Linked DNA regions of Alkalinema sp. FACHB-956. Each later gene encodes a partner of the first gene's protein in a complex. Links are inferred from orthologs where the notes say so. Each region holds a gene or a part of one and is shown in the gene's direction. Other genes may lie near its edges.

Evidence for each region.
Region 2: the proteins of pheT (region 1) and pheS are in contact, whole or in part, in a crystal structure (PDB 6P24), measured with the Escherichia coli proteins. The link is inferred for Alkalinema sp. FACHB-956 from one-to-one orthologs.

The regions. Positions count from the first base shown.
Region 1 is NZ_JACJRC010000042.1:29,227-32,648, forward strand. What follows is about bases 203-3,299. They hold pheT (phenylalanine--tRNA ligase subunit beta), read left to right. Parts: upstream 203-577; coding sequence 578-3,022; downstream 3,023-3,299.
Region 2 is NZ_JACJRC010000001.1:751,010-754,172, reverse strand. The notes cover bases 63-2,900. They hold pheS (phenylalanine--tRNA ligase subunit alpha), read left to right. Parts: upstream 63-896; coding sequence 897-1,904; downstream 1,905-2,900. Other genes in these bases: trpB (tryptophan synthase subunit beta), read right to left, coding at 2,234-2,900; surE (5'/3'-nucleotidase SurE), read right to left, coding at 63-706. Also shown: more of surE, read right to left, coding at 1-62; more of trpB, read right to left, coding at 2,901-3,163.

The DNA.
Region 1 (3,422 bases):
GCTGGAAATCCCTGATAAAGAGTTGCTAAAGCTACGTCCTGTCATCATCAAGTCCGTATAAACCTTCGTTTTTTTAGCGTTTATTTCCCCGTTAATGGGAAACCGTTATCAGGAAATTCCAATGGGTGTGAACGACTTTCAAGCGTTGAGAGCACTGGCATCTTCTGATTAAATACCTGGGTACTTAATACTAAGTACTTAATACTAAGGACTTAGGGAATTCTCCGTATAGTTTGCTCTCTTCAAACTCTATTATTCACCGAGTTTGCCAGAAGTAACATGGGGAAACTATTGGAGTCATCTAGAAAACATCCCGATTACGGAACTATGGAACGCTTGAACTGATGGCGAAAGAATGAGCATTATTCAGCTAGGCTGTGATCCTGCGCGATTGGGGTGTGAAATCCGATCGAATGGGAGATTTGCATCTCTGGATCTCTTTCTCCGATTCTGGAATCCGATCACCCCTCCGTAATTAGATGATACCCTGACCCTGAATTCTAGGGCTGGGGGGGCAGCCACCGGAGCCGGGGGAACGGTACAATGGGCACGGCCTAATGATCAAAGTCAATTTCTGATGCGTATTTCCCTGAACTGGTTGCGAGACCTGGTTGATTTTTCTCAATCTGCGGAAGAGTTAGCAGACCTGCTGACCATGGCAGGCTTTGAAGTAGAAGATATCGAGGATCGTCGCACTTGGGCGGATGGTGTTGTGGTGGGTCGTGTGGTAGAGCGGCAGCAGCACCCCAATGCGGATAAACTCAGCGTCTGCCAAGTGGATATTGGAACAGGAGAAATCAACCAGATCGTTTGCGGGGCTGCCAATGTCCGCGCGGATATTTTTGTCCCGGTGGCAACGGTGGGTAGCTTTTTGCCCCGGGTGGGAGATGCAGGGCTGAAAATTAAACCTGCCAAACTGCGGGGAGAACCGTCGAATGGCATGATTTGTTCCCTCGCGGAGTTGGGCCTGACGAAAGACTCAGAAGGGATCCATATTTTCGATGAAACGATCGGGGGTGACATCCAACCCGGGACGGATGTTCGGCCTTTGCTGGGGTTGGATGAGGTGGTTTTGGATTTGACCTCCACGGCGAATCGGGCCGATGCCCTGAGTATGATTGGGATTGCGCGGGAAGTGGCGGCGCTGACGGGTAATCCGCTGAAAATGCCGCGATCGGAAGAAGTGACTGCGACGGCGGGAGCACAGTTAACGATCGACATTGCTGACCCCCAAGCCTGTCCTGCTTATATCGGTACAGTGATTGAGGGCGTCAAAATTGGCCCCTCTCCCCTGTGGTTGCAGCGCCGCTTACAGGCGGCAGGGGTACGCCCGATTAATAATGTGGTGGATGTGACGAACTACATCATGTTGGAATGGGGACAACCCTTACATGCCTTCGACCTCGATCGGTTAAAGCAGGTCGCGGGCGGTGACGAGCTAAAGCTGGGGGTTCGTTTTGGGACAGCGGGTGAAACCTTGGTGACCTTGGATAGCCAGGAACGGACGGCCACGGAGCAAACGCAGTTTATTACGGTCAACGATCGCCCGGTGGCCCTGGCAGGGGTGATGGGGGGCGAAGCGACGGAAGTGTTTGACGGGACGACGAATCTGTTGCTGGAAGCGGCGCTGTTTGATGCAGCGGTGACTCGGCGATCGGCCCGCAGTCAAGGGTTACGATCGGAGGCTTCGGCGCGCTATGAACGGGGGGTTAACTTAGCGGAACTGGAACTGGCGCAACGGCGGGCGGTGCAGTTAATCACGGAGTTGGCGGGGGGGACTGTAACGGCCCAGGCGATTGCCGATCATCGTCCGGCTACGTTAACCCGTGAGATCGAACTGCGCCTCGATCGGGTGAAGCAGGTGCTGGGCATGGTGGTGCGCGGGGATGATCTGAGCGAACTGGAAGCCGCCGAGGTGGAAAAAGCCTTGGTGGCGTTGAATTGCCAACTGACGGCTACCGGGGAAGGGGTGTGGACGGTGACGGTGCCGCCCTACCGCTACCGAGATCTGGAACGGGAAATTGATCTGATTGAAGAAATTGCCCGGATGTATGGTTTCAATAATTTTGCCGATACCTTGCCGGATAAGGGGGAAGTGGGTTTTCTCTCGCTGGAGCAGGTAGTGCTGCGGAAATTGCGATCGGCGTTGCGGGGCATTGGCTTAACGGAGTTGATGCATTATTCCTTGGGCAAGCCGGGGAGCGATCGGCAGGTGGTGTTGAGTAATCCGCTGTTTGTGGAATATTCGGCCCTGCGGACGAATTTGATGGATGGGTTGATTGAAGCCTGCCAGTACAACCTAGAGCGGGGAAATGGTGCGCTGAATGGTTTTGATATTGGCCATGTCTTCTTCCAGGATGAGGATGGTTTAGGGGAAGGGGAAGTCCTAGGTGGGATTCTTGGTGGTGATACTTCGCGGGGGCGTTGGCTTCGCGGGGTCAAGGAAGTTCCGATGACTTGGTTTGAGGCGAAGGGGCTGTTGGATGCGGTGTTTGATCAATTGAAGTTGCCGGTGGAATACCAGCCTGATAGCCGCGATGCCCGCCTCCATCCTGGACGGACGGCTTCTCTGTGGATCCGAGGTGAGCGGTTGGGAACCTTTGGCCAACTGCATCCGCAATTGTGTCAAGAACGCGGGTTGCCGGATGGGTTGTATGTGTTTGAGTGGGATTTGGATCTGATTTACAAGAATTTGGAATCGGAGGAAGCTATGGTTCCGGTGTTCCAACCTTTTTCGACCTATCCTGCCAGCGATCGCGATTTGGCGTTTTATGTGGCAACGAAGGTTTCGGTTTCCGATCTGGAGCGGGCAATCCGGAAAGCGGGGGGCAATTTACTGGAATCGGTGGAGTTGTTTGATGAGTATAAGGGCGATCGAGTGCCGGAAGGTAAGCGGAGTTTAGCGTTTCGGATGGTGTACCGCACGGACGATCGAACGTTAACGGATGCGGATGTTGATCCGGTGCAACAGAAGGTTCGTGATGCGTTGGTGGAGAAGTTCCAGGTTGAGTTACGTAGCTAAGGCGATTGTGTTTGCGATCGTGTTTGTGCTTGTGATTCGTAATCTATAGTTTTCATATTGGAGGCGAGATGCTCACTTTGTTAAAAGGAGTTGATCGCCTCTATTTTTTATGGGTTGTATGTTCTAATTCCAGCTTGGGTTGTTTGGTTTTGGATGATGGTTTTTGAAGTATCAAATGATACTCGATCGGTTTTTGCAAATACGGATTGACAGGGGTCTACTTTCTCCGTAATCTAGCTGTTCATAGCGGTTGCGTGGACATCCTTCTTTTACGAGACGGTTTGGCATGAAGCACGGGGCCGCTGGGATCCTGAAAATTTAGGGCACTACCCTTTGTTGCGGCAACAACTCCGGGTAGCTATTCCCCCTCGCTGAGTGCACAGCAAGGAGGCTTGATGAG
Region 2 (3,163 bases), on another replicon or contig:
TGAAGTTTTGGCGAATGGCCTCGACATCGGAGGGGATTTCATGATCTGCCTCGGGATCATCCACCTCCTCGATCGCTTCCCCGGCCAGCCAGTAGTAGGTCTTACCCCGTGGATCCTGCCGTTTTTCAAACACTTCGATATAGCGCCGAATGCCTTGGCGGGTGACGATCGCGCCCTTAATTTCCTCGGCGGCCACTGCCGGAACGTTGACATTGAGGAGAATCATTTCCGAGAGGGGCGTTTGGGCCAATTGCCCCAACAGCGTTTTGGCATAATCAGCGGCGGGCTGAAAATCCTTCGCAGCGAAACTGGTCAAGCTCATGGCAATGCTGGGAATCCCTTCGATCACGCCCTCCATCGCCGCCGAGACGGTGCCGGAATACAGCACATCCGTTCCTAAATTCGCCCCGTGGTTAATCCCGGACACCACAAAATCCGGCGGGTGATCCAGCAAAGACCACAGCGCCAGTTTGACGCAGTCCGACGGCGTCCCCGAGCAAGACCAAGCCGTCACCTGGGGATGGAAAATGCCTTCCACAGGATTGGCACGAATCGGTTGGTGCAGGGTCAAGCCATGGCCCGTGGCCGATCGCTCCCGATCGGGGCACACAACCGTCACCTCATGGCCTGCCGCCGCCAAGGTATTCGCCAACGTCCGCACCCCGATCGCAAAAATGCCATCGTCATTACTAATCAAAAGCCGCATAAAACTTGCCGCACAAAACTGAAGGTAGTGAGTCCCAAGTGAGTCCCAGAGTTTCTAGGGTACAGAACTTTGGGCTGATCGGGGGGCGATCGCGAGTCAATCCCCAGCGAATCCTTCAACGAATCCCGACGACTTTCCTCTACACTGGTATAGTTCAAAGCTATAAGTCCTAAGGCGTTCCATTCCTGGTATGACGACGGTGCAAATTTCCGATCTTGAAGCCCAATTGGAGTTGATCAAACAGGAGGCGCAGGCCACGATCGCCGCTGCCACTGACTTAGATCAACTGGAACAACTGCGTGTGAAATACATGGGCAAAAAAGGCCCGATTCCGCAGGTGTTGGGAGGTATGGGCAAATTGGATCCCGCCGATCGGCCTAAAATCGGTGCGCGGGCCAATGAGGTCAAGGAAGCCATCCAAACGGACTTGGACAACCGCCGGACGGAACTGCAAGCGGCGGCCATCCAAGCTCGATTAGAAGCGGAAACCCTGGATGTGACGATGCCGGGGACCTATCGCCCCCAAGGTCGTATCCACCCGCTCCATGGCACGATCGACACGGTTTTAGACATTTTTGTGGGCATGGGCTATGCCGTAGCGGAAGGCCCGGAAATGGAAACCGACTACTACAACTTTGAAGCCCTCAACTTCCTGCCGGATCACCCCGCGCGGGACATGCAGGACACGCTGTACCTCCCCGATGGCAACCTACTGCGCACCCACACCTCTACGGTGCAAGTGCGTTACATGGAGAACAACGAGCCACCCGTGCGGATTGTGGTGCCGGGACGGGTCTATCGCCGCGATACGGTGGACGCAACCCACTCCGCCGTGTTCCACCAGGTGGAAATTTTGGCAGTGGATGAGGGGCTGACCTTTACGGATCTGAAGGGCACGATCAAGGTGTTCTTGCAGCAATTGCTGGGGGATGACCTCGAAGTGCGGTTCCGGCCTAGCTTCTTCCCCTTCACGGAACCGTCGGCAGAGGTGGATGTGAAGTGGAAGGGCCGCTGGTTGGAAATTCTGGGCTGCGGCATGGTGGATCCCAATGTGCTGAAAGCCGTGGGGTATGACCCGGAAGTTTATACAGGCTTTGCGGCTGGGTTCGGCGTGGAGCGGCTGGCGATGGTCATGCACCAGATCGACGATATTCGTCGGCTTTACAACAGCGATCTACGCTTTCTCCGCCAGTTCTAGTTCGTCATCACAGACCAGAACATAAAAAGACCAAAACATAATAAAGAGGGAATCGAAGCATCATTGGCTTGAATTCCCTCTTTTTGGCTATTCAGGTTTGTCTATTTTGAACGTGATCTCAACAACACAAGTGTCCCTCACAAATCCCCTGTCCTTAAAACGCAGAATTTACTTTCGGGGGGTGTCGGGGGAGTAGAGTCCCCTGACGTCGCAGGGGGGCGGGGAGAAGTTCCCCGATCTTCGCTGCGGAGCAGCCCCGACGATCGCGCCCCCCATGAACCCACGCTATGCAGGGTTAATCGTTAAAAGTCCCACTTGCAAATACCCAGTTAGGGATTCAACAGTTTCGACACGCTTAATACATCCTTATCCCCACGGCCAGAACAGTTGATGACAATGCGGGGACTGCCTTCCAGTTGCGGACAGAGGGTTTCCAGATAGGCGATCGCGTGGGAGGTTTCCAGCGCCGGAATGATGCCTTCCAGTTGCGATAAGCGTTGGAACGCATCCAGCGCCTGCTGATCGGTGACGGCGTAGTATTCGGCACGGCCAATGTCCATCAGGTAGCTGTGCTCAGGGCCAACACCGGGATAGTCCAACCCAGCACTGACAGAGTGGGGTTCAATCACTTGGCCATCCTCATCCTGGAGCAGGTAGCTCATGGCCCCATGTAGGACGCCCACCCGCCCCTTGGTCAACGTGGCGGCGTGCTTACCCGACTCCACACCAAAGCCCGCTGCTTCCACGCCAATGATGCGGATTGAAGCGTCTTCGATAAATTCATGGAACAGCCCCATAGCATTGGAACCGCCACCCACACAGGCCATCAAAATATCCGGCAGCCCGCCCCATTTTTCCTGGCATTGCCGCCGGGTTTCCTGGCCGATCACCGCATGGAAGTCCCGCACCATCATGGGATAGGGGTGGGGGCCAGCCACAGAGCCGAGAATGTAGTGGGTGGTTTCCACGTTGGTGACCCAGTCGCGAATCGCTTCGGAAGTTGCATCCTTGAGGGTTCCGGTTCCGGCTTCCACGGGCACCACTTCCGCACCCATCAGCCGCATCCGAAAGACGTTGAGGGCTTGGCGTTCCATGTCATGCACCCCCATGTAGATGATGCATTTGAGGCCAAAGCGGGCGCACACCGTTGCCGTGGCTACACCGTGCTGACCGGCTCCGGTTTCGGCAATAATCCGCTGTTTGCCCATGCGTTTTGCCAGGAGGGCTTGGGCCAGGGCGTTGTTAATTTTGTGGGCACC